Linked DNA regions of Tunturibacter psychrotolerans. The protein of the gene in region 1 interacts with the protein of each later gene in a pairwise test. Links are inferred from orthologs where the notes say so. Each region holds a gene or a part of one and is shown on either strand. Other genes may lie near its edges.

Region 1 (8,343 bases):
GCAGATAGTTCAGCGTTGGTTTGTGGACATGGGGTTGCTGCGTTCTGCCCTTGAGCATCTGGTGGCCAAACCTACGCTGCTGATATGGGGAGATCGCGACAGAGCGGTTGGGTTGAGTTCTGCGAGAGAACTACAGCGGATCCTTCCGCAGTCTAGCCTTATGGTGCTTCCCGGTGTGGGGCACATCGCTTTTGAAGAGACACCTGAGATCTGCAATGAGGCAATGCGGGACTGGCTGTCGAAGCCTTTGGCGTCTGAAGCGCGCGTAACCGTAGGGCGTCATTCGGAACCGGTGGCATTCGGAGACCGTTTAGCCGAACGAGGCGCGGCTTAGCTCTTTAGCTCAAGCTGAATACGCTTTGTAACCAGAGACGGATCTCCTGTTGCATGCGATCGAGCTTCGGGTTGGGCGACTCCGTTGTTCCCTGAAAGAAATGGTCTGCGCCTGCGACCCAGACGAGACGCTTTGGTTCGGGCGCTCTGTCAAAGACGCCTTCGAGGATTGCGCTGGGGCCGTATTGATCGTGGTCTCCACTGATGAATAGCTTCGGCTGCGTGCACTCAGGCAAAAACTTATAGGTGTAGTCGCGACCTTCCGCACGGACTGGAACGCCGAGGCCGATGAGACCCTTGACTCGCGGATCTCCACAGCAGGCGCGCAGCCCGACGTTCGAGCCGAAGGAGAACCCGGCGAAGAGAGTCGGGCGGTTGAGGTTGTGCTGGATCCAGTCCAGAGCTGCGCGAACGTCGTCCTGCTCGCCGTGGCCGTCGTCGTGAGCGCCCTCACTAAGGCCCACCCCGCGGAAGTTGAAACGAAGGACGGGAAGGCCGAAGGAAGAAAAGGCCTTCATAGCGTGGTAAACGACTTTGTTGTGCATTGTGCCGCCGCCGGCTGGGTGTGGATGGCAGACCAGGGCAGCGTAAGGGGCGGCATCAAGACCGGTGTTGAGGAGGGCCTCGAGGCGGCCAGCGGGGCCGCGAAGATCGTCGATCGATCGTATCTGGGAGGTAGTGGTTTGCGTCATCTTCTTCAGTTTATCGGGTGCGCGCGTTATCCGTTCTTTATGAACGATGCCGTATGCTGGAGGACATGGCGATTGACCCGATTGAACTCACTAAAAAGCTCGTAAACATTGAATCCACTACGTATCACGAGGGTCATGCCGGTGCATTTCTTTACGAATATCTTGGGGAGCAGCGTTACTCTGTCGAGCGGACGGAGGTCGAACAGCCGGACGGCGCAAGCACGCCGGGAGCAGGCAGCGGAGAGCGTTTCAACGTGTACGCAGCGATGCCCGGAATTACTCCGGATGTAGTGCTATCCACCCACATGGATACTGTCCCTCCGTTCTTCGGCTGCTCCGAGGATGATGAGTTTTTGTATGGCCGAGGAACCTGCGACGCGAAGGGAATTATCGCCGCGCAAGTTGCGGCTGCGGATCGGTTGCGTGAGGGAGGAGTTAAGGTTGGACTGCTGTTCGTAGTGGGAGAGGAACGAGATTCGGCTGGCGCTGCCGCCGCTAACTTGTCTCCTAAGGGGTCGCGTTTTTTGATCAATGGGGAACCGACGGACAATCGTCTGGCCCTGGCGTCGAAGGGCGCGTTGCGGGTTGAACTCAGGGCGAAGGGCCGCATGGCGCACTCTGCTTATCCAGAGTTGGGCGAGTCCGCAATCGATAAATTGATCGAAGCACTCCATGATGTTCTGGCGCTGCAATTGCCAGTCGAGCCGGAGATTGGCCCTTCCACTTTGAACATCGGATTGATCGATGGTGGGCGTGCTCCGAATGTGATCGCGGACAAAGCTGAGGCGCATATCCTGGTTCGCCTGGTGGGGCCGTCGGATGAGGTGAGGAGGTCGATTGTCGCGGCGGTGGGCGATCGGGCGGATGTTGAGTTCAGTCTTGATTTGCCGTTCGTAAGAATGAGGAAGGTGGGGAGTCTCCCGACGATGATCGCAAAGTTTACGACCGACATTCCTAAGCTGACGGCGTGGGGTGAACCGTTCCTGTTGGGACCGGGCTCGATTCATGTAGCGCATACACCCCGGGAAAAGATTTCGAAACGAGAGCTCCTTGAGGCAGTCGATCATTATGTGGAACTCGCCACTAGTCTTGTTCAGAACGGAGAGTTTGAGGCCAAATGCAGTCACTTCGGAAGGTTTTGATCAGCGCACTGGTGGTGGTTTTAGTGGTAGTTATCGGCACCGCATTTGTGTATCGAAATATACCGCACCATAATACCGACCTTACTCACTTCGACACTCTCATCGTTCTGGGAAATCCTGCCGAAGCAGATGGAACACCTTCGCCGGAGCAGCGGGAGCGCACTATGGAAGGGGCACGGGAATATAAAGCGGGCGTTGCTCCTCACCTGATCTTTACCGGCGGCGCTGCGCACAATCGGTTTACCGAGGCCGACGTAATGAAGACTTTGGCGGTTGCGCAGGGGGTGCCGACTAGTGACATTACGGTAGAAGACCAGGCGCAAAATACGATTCAGAATATTTACTATAGCGAGCAAATTATGGAGGCTCATCATTGGAAGAGTGCGGAGGTCATCAGTTCGCCGAGCCACCTTCCTCGTGCTGGGCTAATCCTTGCGCACTACTCCTTTGCGTGGCGAACCTCTGGAGCGCCATGGCCCCCAGAGTACTCGACGCTGCAGAAGATGTTGCACTTTGCGGTCGAGGCGGAATATTGCCTGAGACTGCGGATCTTCGGCTTTCCAGCTTCGCGCTTTCTGCCGCAACCAGCCTAACCGCGGCTTGGCGATAGTCAGCCGGAGATGATGCGGAAGGGAAGATTGTCTGGGTTGTCTTCGGCGAATACTACGGTTTCGTCTGGATTTGTAGGGTTGTAGCGAATGTTTACGCGGGGGCTACCGGTGGCCTTGGACTCTGCCTCATGGTGGGTGAGCGCGATGCTGCGAAGGTAGCCGCCATAGTATTCGCCATCAAGTTTGAAATGGAAGCCAGCTTCGATTTGATAGGGAGCCCCCGTCGTGGCTACCTCCTGCTCGGCGTTCAGAACCTTCCAATGGTTGATTTCGGCCTGAGTGTTTGGCCATTGAGTGGCGAAGTGTAGCTTCTTCTCGCGTTTTCGGCGGCGAATTCGCCGGCTGATTGCTTCGATGAGGAAGATGCTGGCCATTGGTTATGCATTCTGATGCGGCGATTTGGGACCGCGTTTTCCTATGGGGTGGAGGGTTCTAAACTAGAGGAATGGCAGCAGAGTTCACCCACCTTCATCTTCATACTGATTACTCCCTTCTCGATGGCGCGTGTGACGTAGATAAACTCGCCGCGCATTTGAGCAAAATTGGCCAGACCGCAGCTGCGATGACCGACCATGGAAATATCTTTGGCGCGGTGCACTTCTTTGACGCAATGCAGAAGAAGGGAATCAAGCCGATTCTCGGGTGTGAACTTTATATCTGCAAGAACGATGATCATCGCGCTGCACCTGAGGGCGACAAGTATAACCACTTGCTTGTGCTGGCGGAAAACCAGGAAGGCTATCGCAATCTGGTTCGATTGACGAGCGAGGCGGCACTCCATGGGTTCTATCGGAAGCCGCGGGTGTCCAAGGATTTCCTTGCTCGGCACTCCGAGGGGCTGATCGGTTTCTCTGGCTGTCTTGCGGGTGAAGTGAACCAATTCCTGATGGATGACAAGTACGATGAGGCGAAACGTACGGCCGGTTTCTATCAGGACCTTTTTGGGAAGGGGAATTACTTTCTCGAGATTCAGGATCACGGGCTGGCGCCGGACAAGGCTGTTTGCGATGCGTTGTTCAAGATGGAACGGGAGCTTGATATTCCGCTGATCGCGACCAACGACAGCCACTATGTTGCTGCTGATGATTCACGTGCACATGAGATTCTGCTCTGCGTTCAGACCGCGGGCAGCATGAATGACCCGAAGCGCTTCAAGTTCGACACGCAGGAGTTTTACATCAAGAGTGCGGAGGAGATGCTGCGCACCTTCTCACAAAACCCAGAGGTTTGCACGCGAACGATGCAGTTTATCGAGCGCTGCAACGTGAAGATGGTGAAGGTCGATAATCCGTTTCCGGACTTTGTGGTGCCCGAAGGTGAGACGCTGGACAGCTATTTCGAGCAGGTGTGCCGGAAGGGTTTGGAGATGCGGCTTGAAACGGCAGTGGCGCATCTTCGTGACCGGGGTCTCCTGAAGAAGACGATTCCGGAGTACCACGCGCGATTGGATCGCGAACTAAACATCATCAAACAGATGAAGTTTTCCGGCTATTTCATGATTGTTTGGGACTTTATCAAATATGCACGCGAGCAAAATATTCCTGTAGGGCCTGGCCGTGGATCGGCTGCGGGCTCGCTGGTTGCTTATGTGATGCAGATTACGGATATAGACCCACTGCAGAACGAACTTCTGTTTGAGCGTTTTTTGAATCCGGAACGTGTATCGATGCCGGATATCGATATTGACTTCTGTATGAACCGGCGCGGCGAAGTGATTGAGTACGTCAATCGGAAGTACGGTCGTGATCAGGTTGCGCAGATCATCACGTTCAACACAATGGCGGCGAAGGCGGCGATCAAGGACGTTGGACGGGCCCTGGATATGCCGTATGGTGAAGTCGACCGGATTGCGAAGATGATACCGCCTACGATCGGCATCACGATTGATCAGGCTCTGAAGGATTCGCCCACGCTGGCGGGCGCGTATGAAGGCGATCCGAAGATTAAAGAGTTGATCGATGCCGCGCTGCGACTGGAAGGGCTGGTGCGTGGTGCGGGCGTGCATGCTGCGGGTGTGGTGATTGCGCCGAAGCCGCTGACGGAGCTGGTTCCGGTGACGCGGGCAAAGAACGACGATATCGTTACAGCGTATGACATGAAGGCCGTCGAGAAGATGGGACTTCTCAAGATGGACTTCCTCGGATTGACGACGCTGACGGTGATCGACGATGCGCTGAAGCTGATCAAATCGACGACCGGCAAGGATGTCGACATGTCGACAGTGCCGCTTGACGATGTGACGACCTATGAGCAGATCTATCACCGCGCACTGACGTCGGGCGTTTTTCAGTTTGAGTCGGGTGGGATGCGAGATGTGCTGCGGCGGTATAAGCCGAACACGGTGGAGGATCTGACGGCGTTGAATGCGCTCTATCGCCCGGGGCCTATTCAAGGTGGCATGATCGATGACTTCATCGAACGTAAGTGGGGCCGGCGGCCTGTGAGCTACGAGTTGCCCGAGCTTGAGACGATTCTGAAGGAGACGCTTGGGGTCATCGTGTACCAGGAGCAGGTCATGCAGATCTCGAATGTGCTGGCGGGTTATTCGCTTGGCGATTCGGATTTGTTGCGGCGTGCGATGGGGAAGAAAGATCCTGCGGAGATGGCAAAGCAGCGCGACCGGTTTATGAGCGGCGCGGCAGCGAATAAGCATCCGAAGGATACCGCTGGGAAGATCTTCGACCTAATGGCGCAGTTCGCCGGATATGGATTCAACAAATCGCACTCAGCAGCTTACGCGCTGCTGGCATACCACACCGCCTGGTTGAAGACGCATTACCCGGTGGAGTTTATGGCGGCGCTGCTGACGAGCGAAACGTCAAAGCCGGAGAATGTCGTGAAGTACATCTCGGAGTGCCGCGAGATGAACATCTCAGTGGTGCCCCCGAATGTGCAGGTTTCGGATGCGAACTTTACGCCGATCAATGGGGCGATCGGGTTTGGGCTTGCGGCGATCAAGAACGTGGGGCATAACGCAATTGAGTCAATCATTGCGGCTCGTACGGCACTGCAGGCAGCAGGGAAGAAGGGCTTCTCGAGCCTGTGGGAGTTCTGCGAGAAGGTTGATCTGCGGTTGCTGAATAAACGGGTACTCGAGTCACTGATCAAAGCTGGCGCGATGGATGCGTTTGGCGGCCGGGCTGCATTGTGCGCTGCTCTCGATAAAGCGATGGAGAGGGCACAGAAGTCGCAGAGAGATGAGGCGGCTGGTCAGCATGGATTGTTTGGAATCTTCGACGCTGACCTGCATCCGTCTTCCTCGAATAACGGGGAAGACGCGCTGCCGAGCGTGGCGGAGTGGGATGAACATACTCGTTTGCAGAATGAAAAAGAGGTGTTGGGATTCTTTGTCTCGGGACACCCGATGGATAAATACCGGGAGAAGTTACGGAACATGAAGGTGGTCGATACAGCAACGGCTTGTGAGATGAAACCTGAGCCACAGGTGTTTCGCCGTGGACGTAGTGAGGAACCACAGAACGAGATTTCTATCGCAGGCGTCATTACGGGCCTGAAGGTGGCAAAGTCCAAGCGCTCCGGTGAGATGTATGCGCAGGCTTCACTCGAGGATACGGTCGGGAAGATCGAGTTGATCGCATTTCCTCAGTCGTACGAGAAGTTGGCGGAGAAGCTGAAGATCGATGTGCCGGTAGTTATCCGGGGCGTGCTGCGCGGGGAAGAAGATTCTGCGCCGAAATTGGCCATTTCTAGCATTCAGGCGCTGGAGGACGTAAAGATCAAGCTGCCGGATTCGTTGCGGATCAAGGTGCCACTGCACAATCCGGACGTGGCGCTGCTGGAGAAATTGCATGCCATCCTGGTTGGTGCTCCGGGTAAGGGGAAGCTTCTGCTTGATCTTGAGGAGCCAGGGGAGTTTTGCGCGGTGCTTGAGCCTCACAACTGCCTGGTTGCCGCAGATCGACTTTTTATAGATAAGGTTGAGGAACTAGTTGGCCGCGGAGGGGTTCGGATCATCGACTAGCGGGCGATGCCATACAATCGTTATAGAAATCAGCGAAGCATACCCAGACAATGGCAGAACACGAGACCGGAAGAACAGCGCATTCCCAGGCAGTATCCGCACCAACTCCCGAAGCGTGGATAAAGACGGAGCTGGCACGGCACCCCCAGCGCCCCTACCCGATGGACTTCATTGCAGCATTGTTTACCGACTTCAGCGAGATCCATGGCGACCGTGCCTTTGGCGACGACGCGGCGATGAGCTGTGGCATGGCGCGTTTTCACGACGAACCGGTGATGGTGATCGGGAACCTGAAGGGCCGCACCCTGAAGGAGCGGGTCGCACGAAAGTTTGGCAGTCCTGATCCTGAGGGATACCGCAAGGCTCTGCGGGCAATGAAAATAGCGGAAAAGTTTGGCCGGCCCGTCTTTACGTTTATGGACCTTGCGGGCGCCTATCCTGGGATTGGGGCAGAGGAGCGTGGACAAGCCGAAGCGATCGCACGCAACCTGTTGGAGATGTCCAGACTGCGAGTTCCCACAATTGCGACTATTACCGGAGAAGGCGGCTCGGGCGGAGCTTTGGCGTTGGCCGTGGCCGATCGGGTGCTGATGCTCGAGAACGCGATTTATTCGGTTATCTCACCAGAAGCCTGTGCGTCGATCATGTGGAAGGACGCGAGCAAGAAGCAGCAGGCTGCTGCGGCTTTGAAATATACGGCAGTAGACGTCAAACTTCTTGGCTGTGTCGATGAAGTGCTGCCGGAGCCATGGGGTGGGACCCAGAACGATCCCGAGGCTGCGATGGTACTAGTCGACCAAAGACTGCGGGACCATCTTGCAACTCTTCGTGATTTACCGCTCGATACGCTATTGGAGCAGCGCTACACCAAGTTTCGCAACATCGCGCAGTTTTACACCACCGCTTAGCGGTGTACGACCGTTTCTGGAGTAGCCAGCGTTGCAAGCCATCAATTCGACATATCCAGGCCGCTCTGAGCGCACTTTGCAGCTGGCGCTCTTCGTAACATCTGCGACCTGGTTTCTCGCCTCGGATGTGCTGGCAGGGCGTGCAGCGCGTGGTATTTCGGGACGGCTTAGTATCGACGCCGCACGACCATTGCTCGCAGCGTTCTTTCTGATCTTTTTGCTGGCGGTCGGGTTCTCGATCCTACAGGCGATTGCACATCGAAACTCGAAGCTCCGCGACGTTCTTGGTCTGCCGAAGAGAGCAACATCGCTGCGAGAGTGGATTCTCGGGGTTGCTCTGGGTTGGGGTTGCGTAGTGTTGGCCGTTCTTCCGATGGCCTTGATGGGAAAGTTGGATGTCCAGCTGTGGATGCAGCCGCGAGCGGTATGGCTGTTACTTTCGAATCTTGGAACCCTCGCGATTGCAGCTCTGGCTGAGGAGATCGCATTTCGGGGTTACCCTTTCCGTCGCTTGATTGAAGCGGTTGGACCGGTCGCGGCAACAATTGGGATGTCGCTTCTGTTTGGGCTCGGACACGCTCTGAATCCCGGTGCAACCTGGGCGAGTGTTTTCGTGACGATGTTGGCTGGCCTGCTCCTCTCAGTGGCGTGGCTGCGGACACACGGCCTGTGGCT
Region 2 (7,186 bases), 3.0 Mb from region 1 along the record:
TCGTGTCATCAACACCCTTGTCAAAACAATAACCGGCAATCCTCGTTCGGTCCCGATACAGATCGACGACTCACCGGAAGAGTGCTCGAACAGTTACCGTAATGAGGCTTGTGAAGCCGAATCTTTCACTGACATGGTCTACTATCAATCCAACCTGACAAGGCGTCCTGTTAAGCAAACATACGAAGCAGCGCCCAACCAGACAGCTTCCTCTTCGAGGTTTTCTATGCCACTGCGTTCCTCTCTTCGCCTTGCTGCCGTCTTGCTCGTCCTCCTTGCGCCGGTCACCCTTCCCGCGCAAACGCCAGACCCTCTCCACACCGCCACGCGCCAGGAGCTCGACGTCATCAAAGTCCTCCTCGCCCAGGAGGCTGCATGGAACAAAGGCGACCTCACCGCCTTCGCGAGTGGTTACAAAGACTCCCCCGACACTCTCTTCATTGGTCACCAGGTCTCCCGCGGCTACGCCGGCATGGTTGACCAGTACAAGCGCGACTACCCGACACGCGCCGCCATGGGAACCCTCTCCTTCACCGATCTCGAAGTCCACCCTCTCGATGAAAACTTTGCCGTCTGCATCGGCAAATACCACCTCGACCGGGGCAAAAAAGATGGTGGGAACGCTGGAGGCATCTTCTCCCTGGTTCTAGAAAAGACCACCGACGGCTGGAAGATCATCGTCGACCACACCACCAGCTAAGGATCCCGACTCAACTCTGCAATCAGTCCCTCAAGCCCCGCCCGCACCTTAGGCGTCATCGCCTCAAACAAAAATCCAGCTCCTCGCGTCCTCACCATCCTGCTGGTTCCATCACATTTCAGCACACGGTCGTGCGCCCGAAATACAATCTCCACTGGTGTTCCGGGAGCCAGTCGCAGCCGAGCTTCTGTCTCGATGTAGCATCCACCCGCGCTCACATCCAGCACCCGCCCGCGAAACAGCATCGTTCCATCCTTCACCATCACCTCGGCCCAGGCATCCACGGCATAGCGCGTATGCTCTCGCCTATCGACGATCCCCTCGACCGCCACGCCTCGCCGCTCCTCCTGCCCCTCCGACTCCCGGCCCTCGAACTCGTCCACGCCCGCCTCCCAGATCTCGCCCCTCCCGCACGGTGAGGACGACTGATCCAGTCATCGGCACAAGTCCCGAAAGCATCACAACTTTCAGACCAACGCCAAACCCGGCGTTTCGCTAGACACCCTAATTTTTTACAAGTCAATCCCATCCAGCAATCCAACCCCACGCTCTCCACCGTAACTCTAATCAGCTTGTTGGCTGTGGACCAAGAGCAACAACGGAGGCAACCGATGCAATGCACAAAATGCCACCACGGCAAACTCACAAGAACCAGGCGTGGGGGTTTCTTCGAGAACAAACTCTTCCCCTTCTTCGGCTACTTCCCCTGGATCTGTTTTGAATGCAAGAGCCGTATCCTTCTCAAGGCGCGAGGCGAACAAGTTCGCACGACGGGCAACGAAATGTTTACCACCAACCCATCCTCACGAAAAGACGGCCTTCACCATGTACAGTGAAGGCCGTCCGTCTTGTAAACCGGTTCCCGGATTTCTGCGGGTCTGAAAATCTTCAGACCGTCATGATCTCTTTTTCCTTCGCCTTGAAAAGCTCCTCAATCCGCTTGATCTCCACGTCGGTCAACTGCTGAACCTCTTCGTTCGCCCGCTTCTCATCGTCGGCCGAGATCAGCTTGTCCTTCGCCGCCTTCTTGATCTGATCATTGCCATCGCGGCGGATATTGCGGATCGCCGTCTTATGATCCTCGAGCGTCTTATTCAACTGCTTCACCACATCCTTGCGCCGCTCCTCGGTCATCGGCGGCACAGGCACGCGAATCACCTTCCCATCCGTCATCGGATTCAGTCCCGTCCCCGACGTACGAATCGCCTTCTCGATCGCCGACACCATCCCCGCATCGTAGGGCTGCACCAGGATCAGCGTAGGCTCGGGCGTCGACACCTGGCCCATCTGGGCCACAGGTGTATCCGTGCCGTAGTAGTCCACCTTGATCTGGTCGAGCATATGCACGTTCGCCCGCCCGGTCCGCGCCGACAGCAGATGCCCGCGAAAATCCTCTACGGAACTCTCCATCCGCGACTTCAACTGCTGATGGGTTCCCTTCAACGCCTCAATCCCTGCCATTGCTGATGCCATACGTTCTCCTCTGCTGCACTCGATATTTTACAGAGACGTAACCAACCGTGCGAGGCGGGCCAACAAAAACTGCCGCGCGGCTCGATATCCGGGATTTCCATAATCACGATTCCGACGCCACAAGCGTAGATATCTAACTCTCTTTTTCACCAGTCTCGACAGGCCCTAACCCTAGCCCGCGATTCGGTTTCTTCTTCTTCGCCGGATAAACCTTCGCGGCCGCGGGAGGGGCCAGCGCATCCTTCACGAGCACCTCGATCCCCCGCCAGTACTTCACATCCCCGGGCAACGCACTGGGTACGGCCTGCCGCATCCGGCAGTACCAGAGCGACCACTCCAGTTCCTTCGAGTTCTTATTCTTGATCGCGGCTTCAATCCGCGTCACTTCAGAGAAAGACGGCATACCTCTTTATCTTATAGATCTGCAGGCGACCCCATGGTCCGCAGCCGCCGGCAAGCCTCCGCCAGATCCTTATCTTTCTTCGCGAAACAAAACCGCAGCAGATCCTCCCCCTTGCCCGGCCTGAAAAAAGCCGACCCCGCCACCGCAGCTACTCCGGTCTTCGCCAAAAGCGCCCTCGCTTTGTCAGCCGCCGTCGCGCCCGGCAGGCCTGCCGCAGAAGCCAGCACATAGTAAGCGCCATCTGGCACATGCGGCCTCATTCCCGCTTCCCGCAGCGCGTCCACGATCATGGTGCGCTTCACCTCGTGCTCCAACGCCAGCCCGGTATAAAAATCGTCTCCAAGTTGCTCCACCCCATCCGCCACGCCGTGCTGCATTGGCGCAGGTGCGCACACGTACGTCAGGTCATGAAAGTACCCAATCGACCCCAGCCATCGCGCATCTGCAATTAGGTATCCCACTCTCCATCCTGTCACCGAAAACGTCTTTGAAAAACCCGACATCAAGATCGTCCGCTCCCGCATCCCCGGAATCGACGCCGGGCTCAGATGTGTTGCTCCTCCATAAACGAAGTGCTCATAGATCTCATCGGTAAACAAGAACAGATCGAACTCCTCCGCAATCTTCGCCAAACCCTCGAGTTCCACCCGCGTAAACACTTTCCCCGAGGGATTTGAAGGCGTATTGATCACCATCCCCCGCGTCCTGGGTGTAATCGCAGCCCGCACCGCCTTCAGATCGAGCCCCCAGTCTGGTGCGGCCAATGGCACCGCGACCGCCGCCACCCGCAACGAGCTCAGCGTATTCACGTGATACCCGTAGAACGGCTCGAACACCAGCACCTCATCGCCCGGATTCAGGAGGGCCATCGCCGCGGCCTGAAACGCGCCCGTCACTCCGCTGGTCACCAGCACCTCGCGTTCCGGATCGACCACAATCCCCAGCGTTCGCTCCACCTTTCCCGCAATCGCCTTTCTCAGCCGCGGAATCCCATCCAGGCGCGTATAGATATTGAACCCATCTCGAATCGCCCGAATCGCCCCTTCGGACACGACTTCCGGCACCTCCGTATCGCAAACGCCTTGTGCCAGGTTTACTCCACCCATCGCATCGCACGCCACGCTCATCGCGCGGATCTCCGACTGCACCAACCGCGGCGCCAACTCACTCAGTGCCAATCTCGATGAAACCTCAACCTGTCCCATAACACGATCCCCCTTGAACCAAACCCAGCCCAGCGTGCAATCATCTTACGTCCAGACAATATAGAAAGGGCACAATTACCCGAGACTCGTGCAACCGACAGCCACTAATCACAAAGATCTGCCGTATCTAGTGCCCCGCCCCAACCACTTCCACCAATCCATCCTCCGATACCACTTCAGCCTTCGTCCCCGTCCGGGTCAGATTCTTTGTCCTATCCGACCAATGGAACCGAGTCAGCTCCGACTTTCCCTGCTCGTACTCATACGTTGTCCCATCGTCGCGATACAGCTCAAACTCCCCATCCGCACCTGGATAGACCTTCACCTTCGCGAGCCTCTGCCGCTCATTTGTACTCTCCACCGCTTCACCTAGCGGAAGAATCGACGCCGCCTTCACAAACAGCGGAATCACATCAATCGGCGCAGCCACCATCACCGTCTGCCCGCCGTGCATCCGCTCATTCGTCCAGAAGTTATACCAATCCGTCCCAGCCGGCAGATATACCTCGCGTGAAGTGACGCCTTGCTCCACCACCGGAGCGACCAATAGCGATGGCCCAAACATATATTCATCGCCAACATCGACCACCTTCGGATCATCGCCAAAGTCCATAAACAATCCACGCATAAACGGCGCGCCATTCTCGTGCGTTCCGTGCGCGAGCGAGTAGATGTATGGCATAAGCTCATATCTCAACTTGAGATACTTCTCGAGAATCGGCTCAGCCTGCCTCCCATACGACCACACCTCATTCTGTGGCCGGCTGCCATGGCTCCGAAAGTTCGGTTGAAACGCCCCATACTCAAACCACCGCACATACAGCTCCGGATAGTCGTCATAGCCGCCCACATTTGCACGCGCATCCGAAGGATCGATCAACGGCGTCCGCTCAGGCTTGTGCACCGCCGGCAGATACTACCACCCGCCAATGTCCGTGCTCCAGTAGGGCATTCCCTACGCTACGAAGTTAATCCCCGTCGGGACCTGCCGCTTCAACGTATCCCAATTCGCATTGATATCCGAAGACCAGAAGACCGCCCCATTATGCTGCGCCCCGAGATAAGAATCACGAGCCAGATCAAAGCCCGCGTCTTCAAATCCCTTCTGAACCCGTCATAAAACGCCACAGTATGAAACAGCGGAAACACATTGAAGTACTACGTCCCCGGCCCGATATGCCAATAGCTCCCATTCGGCGGCAGGTCCGGCTCCGTCTCATCCGCCCAGAACGAATCGAACCCCTTCGCAACATAGTTCTCCTTCACAATTCCCCAGAACCACCTCGCCGCCTCAGGATTCGTCGAATCAATATCCGACCCCGCGCGATCGTACGGCAGCCCATTTGTCGGCGTCCCATCTGCCAATGCCTCGAACCACCCATTCGTCAAAACCGTCTTGTAGTAACGGCTCTCGGGCACAAACCGCGTCCAGACGCTGATCATCGTATGAAAGTTCATCGCGTGCAGTTGCTTGTTCATCGAGACGGGGTCAGGCCAACGCGCCGGATCCATATCCATCTCACCGATCTTCGTGTAGTGAAACCAGTCGATCACGAGGTCGTCAATTGGCAGATGGCGTCCACGATACCCTCGCGCCACCGCCATCAACTCCTCCTGGCTCGTATACCTCTGCTTGCACTGGATGTACCCATACGCCGATTTCGGCCAGCATCGGCACATCTCCCGTCAGCAGCCGATATCCTGCGTAAATCTCGTCATACGTCTTACCTGCAATCACGAAGAACGAAACCCTCTGGCCCACATTCGACGTCCATCGCGTCACATCATTAAACCCACGACACCGTCGTGGCCGAAGGATTATCCCAAACGATTCCATATCCTCTATTTGTAACTATGAAAGGAACACATACGCTCTGCCCCGCTGGAGCGTTGCAGTCGTGCGCACAACGAACCACATGTCCCCGCCGATCGAGATACCCTTCCTGATTTTGTCCCAGGCCGTAGTAGTGCTCGTCCTTCGGCGAAGCAAACGTAGCCCCTACCTGAAAGAAGGGCGCATCCGTAGGCCGCCGGTCAAACAAAATATCCGCGTTTCCATCCTTATGGTTCGGCACCGACATCTGCCATCCCTGCATCTCCCGCAATGACTCCCCCTCCGGTGTCCTGATCGAAATTCCCACTCCCGGCGTAGATCCATTAAAAAACCTGGCAATATCTGCCCGCGTCCCCTTCACCCCCGGCCACCGACTCAGGCCCACGCCTACCCGCGGGCGCAACCGTCACCACCATGCGCGAAGACCGCAGCACATCAATGCAGCGAACCGATCTCACGGCTCGTAGTCCCCAGAACACGCATGCAAGCATCTCCTTTGTGCACTCATCGACAAGTTATTGGCGCGCACGCTCATCTTAACCCTTCTGCTCTTGCTGATTTAGGCAATGAGAATCTCCACGAAGCAACCGCAGGCGCGGAAAGAAAGGTCAGTCTCGCTAAAGCTAAAATGAAGCTCCATGGAGACTACTCTTTTGGTGCGCTCGCTTTTGCTTGTCGCTCGAACAGCGGCCACCGGCCTTCTGACTCCCGCACTCTACGCAACAACAACGGAAGAGCAAGCGGTTCTTGCGCCCGTCCAAGCGATGTTTGAAGGCATGGCCACGCGCAACGCCGCGGCGATTAAAGAACCTCTCCTGCACGACGGAACTATGGTGGTAATGCGAAATGGAACTTTGACTCAGATAACCTTCGAAGCTTTCGCAGATCGGGTGCAAACGTCGGGAAAGACACACATTGAGGAGAGAATCCATGATCCACTGATCCGAATCGATAATGACGTCGCAATGGTGTGGGCACCGTTCGTATTTCTGATAGACGGCAAGGTAGATCACTGCGGAACGGATTTATTCAACCTCGTCCGCAAGGATGGAAAGTGGCTGATTGCGAGTCTCACAGCAGATGTCGGACGAAAGGATTGTCCAACGAAGTAGCCGCCCAACTCCACACCGCATCCCGCTGCGTCTGCAGATTCATCGAGAGGACGGGACCGAGTGAGCAGAAGATTGTCATCTGGCGAAGAAGTCCGCGATCTAATCGCTTCTTTTCAGCTCGCTCGCGGACTTCTGAATCACAACATGATTTTGCGTTGGCACAAATCATCGTTGTTCAGCACTTGAAAGAGAGACAGGACGCTAAAAGCTAATCTTTAGAATCTGGCCGTTGTTGCCGACAAACCATCCAGCTTCCGGATTCGCAAATGCGACTCCCCAGTAACCGCTTACGTCTGGAAGCTTGTACCAGGTTTGGCCTTCATCGGGAGTCCAGGCGGCTGCCCCGGAGTTGAAGTTCGGCTGAGTTTCTGTCGTGATCACCACGCTCCGATCGTGTTTGTGCCCGACGTCGTCGCGATGCCACCAATCATCGTAGGGCTCAACACCGCGCACGTACGC
Region 3 (7,132 bases), 430 kb from region 1 along the record:
CGAGCTTCTGGAAGCCGGGCCAGCTGATGACGTTTCAGGTTCCGATGCAATCGTTCACCCGCAGGATGAAAGATGGCTCGATTGGGACGGTGCAACGCAAGGGGTACACGCGGCGGAGTGCACGCGAGGATGCGTGGCTTTATCACCTGAAAGAGATGGCAGCGGCCGAGGAGCCGCTTCGATATATGCGTCGCTACCTGCGGGTTGAGGACGATCTGGAAGAAGAAGAGGTTGAGAGTGTGCTCGGTGAGTCGGAGGGGTAAGTTAGGCGGCTAGTGAGCGATTGAGGTGTGCTCAGTGAGTTGGGCGTTCGATCGGCGATAGGTTGTGGGCTTTGCGGATGGCGAGAATTTGTTTGAGGTGATGCTCGCCGTGGATGAGTTGAAATCTTCTCCACTGGTTGACGTTAAGTGGTCCCAGGGACATGTGGCTGGCAAACCGGCAAGTGGTCCCGAAGAGCTCTTCGGCTTCAACACATAACAGATCGAGATGGGCCAGATGTTCGCCGGCTGCGGTGGTGAGTTCTTCTCCGCAGAGCGGGTGGTCTGTGACAGCAGGCGTGACCAGAGGCGGGGCCTTGCGTCCATGCGGAAAGTAGCCGAGGTGGATGAGAGTGTACTGGGCCATATGCTGCGGGACGCTGGGCTTTGCGCGGGTGGGTGTTCGCTTGGTCAGGCGCGCGTTCAACGCCATCTCGGTGCCGGAGTAGCTGAGCAGAAGGTGTTCCATAATCTGCTGAATGGTCCACTTGTACGGGCGCGCGGGTGGCTGGAGCTGGGTCTGGGCGGCGTCAAGTCCGTCGAGGCAGAAAGCTATCTCGCGTTGGAGACGATGGAGGGTGGTGTTCATAAGCAGGATCACGTTACACCGCTTGCAGGCGCGACGGCTAGTGTTCTCTGCGGGAGTTGTGCGAGGGTTCAGGATGTAGGACTACTTGAGTTCATCCAATGCTCTACGGGCTTCCTTGGCCTTTTCGCCGTCGGGGTCAAGTTTGAGGTAGGTCTGGAACTCCGCGATTGCTTCGTCTTTCTTCTTCATCTTTTGCGCGATCTCGCCGAGAGCGTAGTGCGCGGCTGAGTAGTCGGGCTGGGTTTTGACGGCGTCCTGGGCGCGGAGATAGGCGCCCTTCAGGTTGTCGTCGCGCATGTAGAACTTGGCGACTCGCAGGTCTTCGTCGACGCGCTCGTCGTCGGTCTGGACACGCTGGACTTTCGGGAGTTTGCGATGGACGGAACTACCCTCGGTGCCCGGTTTGGGCATGTCGGTGTCGGGGACCTCGGGATCTGTGCCGCTGGAGCTGCTACTGTCGCTATTGCTACTCCCACTGCTACTGCTGGAATCGTCTCCGGGGAGAGCGGGAGTGGGTGTTGTTGGGAAGGGGTGGTCGGCTGCGGCGGAAGAAGGCGTGGTGGCGGAGCCTGGCGAGTCGGGTGGTGGGGCTGCTGGCTTTACGGGGGCGCCGGGGAAGGGGAACTGTTCGGCGGTTGAAGGTTTTTTTGCCGGTGGCGGGCATGGTGCGGATGGTTGAGAGGCGTTCTGGCATGGGGCTGGTGGGTTTTGCGCGGGCGCAGTCTGTGCGTGGCAGGCCGCGGAGAAGAGGAAGGCGGCGAGCGATGCGCGGATTCTAAGGCCGATTGCCATAGGGATTCAGAGTTCCTGTTCGATACTTTGACGATGTTGCGCGGAGGTTTGTTATAGTCAGCTGACCCAGGCCGCTTCCCTGCCTCTATTTTATTTGATGGAACTTCTTTGACTATGGTTGATGGACTCATTATTCGTTCTTCGTCGATTCATGCGGCGGGCTGCTATACAACTCGGGCTATAAAAAAGGGCAAGCGGGTCGTCGAGTATGACGGGCCAAGATTCACCAAAGACGAGGCGGATGAGCGATATCAGGACCGTGATATTACCTATCTGTTTAGCTGTGGGGAGAATGGGCTGGTGATCGATGGATTCGGGACGGCGATGTTTATCAACCACTCGTGTGACCCGAACTGCGAGTCGGAGAATGTGGACGGGCGGGTGTTTGTCGTTGCGATCCGGGACATTGCGGCTGGGGAGGAGCTGACGTATGAGTACAACCTCTACGACAGTGACGATGAAGAACAGAACTGCTATTGCGGGGCGACGCAGTGCAGAGGGACGATGTTCAGCGAGGCTGAGGTAAAACGGCGGGCTCGGAAGGCGGCGAAGGAAAACGGGAAAGGTCGGTCGGGAAGAAGAGTAGAGGTCGGCTAGCACCAAGCGGATTTGAGGATGTGCACTACCTTTTGGAGATTGCCACGGTTGACTTTAGAGCCATCGACGCACGCGATTCCGGTAGGACATCCACTCGCGGCCAAATTCGTGCGCGAGTTGTTTTTCCTCTCGCCGAATCATGAGATCCACAAAGATGAGGTTGATGGCCGTGAGAACGATTCCGGCCGGCGATCCGAGAAACAAGACAGATCCAAGGAATATGAATAGATTTCCACCGAGATAGAGCGGATTTCTTGAGTAGCGGAAAGGGCCTGTCGTAATCAGCTTCTTCTGGGGCACCAGCGAAATGACTTTCATGCGCTGCTCGTAGAAGTGGAACGCCGCCCATACTCGCACGAGAAAACCGATGACTAGAAATAACCAGGCTGCGGCTGTGGTAAAGACAGAATGAAAGCCGGTTATGCCCAGAAAGGAATCGATCTTTCGTCCGAGAAAAGCAAAACCGAATACGACCAGGACTACTCCAAAATTATGGAGAAGACTTTTGAGAAGATTGACTGTTTTCGTCATTTGCACTCCCTGAAGGGGCTTGGTGTGCCTGCTCGCGATACGACGATACAATAGGGAAAGTGGGGCTGGTGGCATCGCTATCGCGGCCTCATGCATAACGCACGATTTCTCAATACCAGACTTCAGCGGATCGATTGTCTCTTTCTATGGCTTATCAGGTTCTTGCAAGGAAATACCGGCCTCAGCGTTTCGCAGATGTTGCGGGACAGGATCACGTGACCGTGACGTTGATGAATGCGTTGACGCAAGGTCGGATAGCGCACGGATATATCTTCAGCGGACATCGCGGCATCGGGAAGACGACGATTGCACGCATCCTGGCGATGGCGTTGAACTGCCGGAATGCCATTGGTTCGGCGGTGCGGCCGACGGCAGAGCCCTGCGAGGTGTGCGAGAGTTGTACGGAGATCAGGGCGGGTAATGCGGTCGATGTGATTGAGATCGATGCCGCGACCAATCGTGGAATCGACGAGATTCGTGAGCTGCGGGATGCGGCGCGGTATCGGCCGGCGCGGGATAAGTACAAGATTTACATACTCGATGAGGCGCACCAGATTACGGATGCGGCGTTCAATGCGCTGCTGAAGACGTTGGAGGAGCCGCCGGATCATATTGTCTTCATGATGGCGACGACACAGCCGGAGGATATTCCACAGACGGTGCGATCGCGATGCCAGCACTTCAGCTTTCATGCGGTGAAGCTGGTGGATATTCTGGGTGAGTTGCGCGGGATTGCTGAGCGGGAGGGTGTAGACGCGGATGATGCTGCGCTGAGTCTACTCGCGGAGGCTGGCGATGGGTCGATGCGCGATGCGCTTTCGATTATGGACCAGGCGATTGCGAGTGCGCCGGTCGAAGATGGACGGGCAAGGCTGGATGCGGGACAGATTCGGGAGCTGATGGGGACGGTTCCGAACGCTGTGTTTGAACGGATTCTCGAGGCGGTGGATGGGAATCGCAGCGCTGAGGTGATTACGGTTGCAAATCAACTGCTGGATGCGGGAAATTCTCCGGCGCAGTTGGCGCGGCAGTTTGTGCGGTACCTGCGGAATACGGTGATTGCGAAGATTGCCGGTATCGGCGTGGATGGCGCGGGCGCAGATGGGGTTGCGGGTGAGCTGCTGCAGATCTCGGCGGACGAGCAGCGGCGCGCGGGGCGGTCGGCTGCACTGTTCAGCGAAGAGGAATTGACCAGATTTCTGCAGGTGATGTTGAAGACGTTCGATGAGTTGGGATATAGGCAGGAGCAGCGGTTTCACTTCGAGCTGGGCTTACTGAAATTGGTGCATCTGCGGCGGCTTTTGCCGATTGAAGCGGTGTTGAGTCAGTTCCCTGTTACCGGCGCCGCAAGGCCCGGCCCAGGTGTGGCAACAGCGAAGACGGTGAGTGCGCCTGCTGCTGCGCCAACGAGGAATCCGGTGAGCGGAGCTGCAACGGCACGCGTGCTGGAGACGAGTGCGACGGTAGCGAGTGCGAGACCGGCGTTTTCTCCCTTTGAAAAGGACCAGAGTAGAAATCGGTTTGATGAGAAGGCTGTGGTGGCAGCGCCGATTGTGGTTCCTCTTGTTCCAGTTGCGATTCCTGTTGTTCCAGTTGCGGCTCCGGTTGTACCGATCGCGGCTCCGATGCCGTTGCCTGCCGCAGTGCCTATGCCGGTTTCTGTTGCGACGCCTGCGGAGATGGTGCTGACGGACGGTGATGCGAAGGGCGCTGCGTTGCTGGAACTGGGGGATATGGCGGAGACGGAGATTGCAACATTGCAGGCCGTTGCAGAGGTGGAGGGCTCAGAGAGTCGTTCGAATGTGCAACCAGTTGCGTTACATTCTGCGGAGGAGTTGCAGAGGGTGGCCGTTGATACTTTGTTGGCGGCGAAGAACCAGGCGACGCCGGCGGATGCTTTGGCGGATGCAGAGTGGACTGTAACGGAAGGCGAGGTCCGGGTGCAGACCGAACTGTCGAAGACGATGCTGCCGTTAGTGATCAATCCCGAGGTGGAGAAGTTGGTGAAGGCTGCGCTACGGGAGGCTGATGCTCGGGCATTGAAACTGGTGTTGCTGCCGGGCGTGAAGAACGCTGCCAATGCGAAAAAACCGCGGGCAGTGAAAAGTGGGAGCGTCCAAGCGAAGGCTATGGAGCATCCAATAGTGCAAAGGGCTCAGACGTTGTTCAACGCCGAGATTCGAAATGTGATCGATCTGCGGGACAACGACTAGCTACTCGTAACAGCACTGGAGATAGTGATGGATTTTTCTGATCTCGGAAAGATGAAAGAGATGATGGGGCAGGCGAAGCTGATGCAGGAGCAGATGGAGAAGAAGCTCGCTGCGACGGTGGTCGAGGCTTCGAGCGGCGGTGGCGTGGTGACCGTGCGGATGAACGGCAAGAAAGAGCTTCTGCGGGTAAAGATCGAGCCGACCGCGATGGGGAGTTCCGCGAGCGATCTGGAGTTGTTGGAGGATCTGATTGCAGCAGCGGTGAATGAAGCGGGGCGACGTGCGGATGAGGCGATGAAGTCGAGCGTGCAGGGAATGATGGGTGGGTTGGGTCTGCCGGATCTACCGGGGTTGGGATAAGTGGCTGGTCCGTTTGGCTCTACCCCGAATCGTTTTGCGCAGCCAATGTCTCGGCTGATTGAAGAGTTGAGGAAGCTGCCGGGAATTGGGAGCAAAAGCGCGCAGCGGCTGGCGTTTCATGTGTTGCGATCGTCGGCGGAGGAAGCTGAGGCGCTGTCCGTGGCGATACGGGAGTTGAAGCTACACCTGCGACTTTGCTCGATCTGCAACAACATTACGGATGTTGATCCATGTGGGTATTGCACGAGTCCGGTGCGGAATCAGAGGCTGGTTTGCGTGGTGGAAGAGCCGACGAATATTGGGACGATTGAGAAGACGCGGAGCTACCACGGCGTGTATCACGTGTTGCATGGGACACTTTCGCCGATTGGCGGGGTGGGACCGGAGCAGTTGCGGATTGCGAATCTGCTGACTCGTTTGGCGGAGGTGGACGAGGTAATTCTGGCGACCTCGCCGACGACAGAGGGAGAGGCTACGGCGGGATATCTGGCGCTCGAGTTACGGAAGACGAAGGCCGATGTGAAGGTGACGAGAATTGCGACGGGAGTGCCAGCGGGGAGCGATATTGAATATGCCGATGAGGTGACGATGACGCGAGCGATGGAGGGGCGGCGCGAGTTTTAGCTGTTCCCTTTCGCGGCTTTTGACGCGGGTGGATCGTCTAACCTCTTGTACATGCATAGATAACCAAAGGGTGGTTCATGGGTCCGAGTGAAGTAGTTTCGCGGCGGCGTTTTCTGCGCCAGAGTTTTGCGTTCAGTGCGTTAGCTGGATTGGGTGCTTTGCCGTCGTTTGCGAGTTCGAAGCAGGCGGGTTCGGCGAATGGCGCGTCGCGGTTGCTGATGGTGGGCGATTGGGGATATGAGAACTTCGAGGCGCAGAGCCGTGTGGCGAAGGCGATGCAGGCGTATGTGCGCGTACAGGGATTCACGACCGAAGCGTTGATGATGCTGGGGGACAACTGGTATGGGCCGCTGCCAGGCGGTGTGAAGGATGTTCGCTGGCAGACGCAGTTTGAAGAGATGTATCCCAGGAGCGTGTTTGATTGTCCGGCGTATGCAATTGCGGGGAACCATGACTATCAGCGGATGCCGCAGAGTAAGGTCGCGGCGGAGCTGGAGTATGCGAGAGCGGGTGGGACGCGTTGGACGATGCCTTCGCTGTGGTACCGCTTTGAGTTTCCGGCGAAGAAGCCTTTGATGACTGTGATTGCACTGGATAGCAACATGCCTCACCCTGAAGGGCCGCAGGCTGCTGGGGTGAACTTTACTCTCACTCCGGAGCAGCAGGCCGAGCAGTTGACGTGGCTGGCGGCTGAGTTGGAAAAACCGCGGAAGACTCCGTTTCTGGTGGTGATGGGGCATCATCCGATTTTTTCGAATGGGCCGCATGGGGATCATAAGGTTTTGGTTCGGGATTGGGAGCCGTTGTTGCGGAAGCACAAGGTGCATCTGTATCTGGCTGGGCACGACCACGACATGCAGCATTTGGAATTTGAAGGGCATCCGACTTCGTTTGTTTTATCGGGTGGGGGTGGGGCCGATCTGTATCCACTGCTGATTGATGAGGCGGAGCGTGGGCCTTATGCGGCGCGCGTTTACGGGTTCAGCGATCTGGAAGTTACGGCGGAGACGCTGACTTTGCGGCATCTGGATGAGAAGGGACAGCTGCTTCATTCGTTTACGAAGAAGGCAGATGGAACGGTTACTGACATCTCATAAAGTGTTTGGCTGAGGTCTCACTCTGTCTCTCAAGGTCGCGTCCTGCTGGTTAGTGTTTTCCCTCCTCTG

Evidence for each region. The genes of interacting proteins can lie anywhere in the genome.
Region 2: the proteins of dnaE (region 1) and RBB77_RS01235 interact in binary tests that used the Escherichia coli proteins (3 or more experiments, as listed by UniProt). The link is inferred for Tunturibacter psychrotolerans from one-to-one orthologs.
Region 3: the proteins of dnaE (region 1) and dnaX interact in binary tests that used the Escherichia coli proteins (3 or more experiments, as listed by UniProt). The link is inferred for Tunturibacter psychrotolerans from one-to-one orthologs.

Annotation. Positions count from the first base shown.
Region 1 is NZ_CP132942.1:3,367,418-3,375,760, forward strand. The notes cover bases 2,849-6,960. They hold dnaE (DNA polymerase III subunit alpha), read left to right. Parts: upstream 2,849-3,223; coding sequence 3,224-6,760; downstream 6,761-6,960. Other genes in these bases: RBB77_RS13950 (DUF3592 domain-containing protein), read right to left, coding at 2,849-3,152; RBB77_RS13960 (acetyl-CoA carboxylase carboxyltransferase subunit alpha), read left to right, coding at 6,811-6,960. Also shown: RBB77_RS13930 (alpha/beta fold hydrolase), read left to right, coding at 1-334; RBB77_RS13935 (alpha/beta hydrolase), read right to left, coding at 339-1,025; RBB77_RS13940 (M20/M25/M40 family metallo-hydrolase), read left to right, coding at 1,091-2,167; RBB77_RS13945 (YdcF family protein), read left to right, coding at 2,143-2,760; more of RBB77_RS13950, read right to left, coding at 2,778-2,848; more of RBB77_RS13960, read left to right, coding at 6,961-7,668; RBB77_RS13965 (CPBP family intramembrane glutamic endopeptidase), read left to right, coding at 7,700-8,343. UniProt on the Escherichia coli protein: DNA polymerase III is a complex, multichain enzyme responsible for most of the replicative synthesis in bacteria. This DNA polymerase also exhibits 3' to 5' exonuclease activity. The alpha chain is the DNA polymerase catalytic subunit.
Region 2 is NZ_CP132942.1:323,032-330,217, forward strand. What follows is about bases 1,685-4,639. They hold RBB77_RS01235 (pyridoxal phosphate-dependent aminotransferase), read right to left. Parts: upstream 3,782-4,639; coding sequence 2,588-3,781; downstream 1,685-2,587. Other genes in these bases: frr (ribosome recycling factor), read right to left, coding at 1,685-2,173; RBB77_RS01230 (hypothetical protein), read right to left, coding at 2,307-2,576; RBB77_RS01240 (DUF5110 domain-containing protein), read right to left, coding at 3,909-4,463. In the rest of the region: RBB77_RS01210 (acyltransferase family protein), read right to left, coding at 1-9; RBB77_RS01215 (YybH family protein), read left to right, coding at 227-700; RBB77_RS01220 (PilZ domain-containing protein), read right to left, coding at 697-1,083; more of frr, read right to left, coding at 1,589-1,684; RBB77_RS01250 (TIM-barrel domain-containing protein), read right to left, coding at 4,940-5,386; RBB77_RS01255 (hypothetical protein), read right to left, coding at 5,569-5,922; RBB77_RS01260 (nuclear transport factor 2 family protein), read left to right, coding at 6,254-6,727; RBB77_RS01265 (hypothetical protein), read right to left, coding at 6,929-7,186. UniProt on the Escherichia coli protein: Shows aminotransferase activity with methionine and histidine as substrates, and to a lesser extent also with phenylalanine.
Region 3 is NZ_CP132942.1:2,936,182-2,943,313, reverse strand. The notes cover bases 2,548-5,448. They hold dnaX (DNA polymerase III subunit gamma/tau), read left to right. Parts: upstream 2,548-2,915; coding sequence 2,916-4,982; downstream 4,983-5,448. Other genes in these bases: recR (recombination mediator RecR), read left to right, coding at 5,388-5,448; RBB77_RS12150 (YbaB/EbfC family nucleoid-associated protein), read left to right, coding at 5,010-5,342; RBB77_RS12160 (methyltransferase family protein), read right to left, coding at 2,548-2,769. Also shown: RBB77_RS12180 (hypothetical protein), read left to right, coding at 1-263; RBB77_RS12175 (DinB family protein), read right to left, coding at 295-849; RBB77_RS12170 (hypothetical protein), read right to left, coding at 931-1,641; RBB77_RS12165 (SET domain-containing protein), read left to right, coding at 1,756-2,238; more of RBB77_RS12160, read right to left, coding at 2,293-2,547; more of recR, read left to right, coding at 5,449-5,966; RBB77_RS12140 (metallophosphoesterase), read left to right, coding at 6,044-7,063. UniProt on the Escherichia coli protein: Part of the beta sliding clamp loading complex, which hydrolyzes ATP to load the beta clamp onto primed DNA to form the DNA replication pre-initiation complex.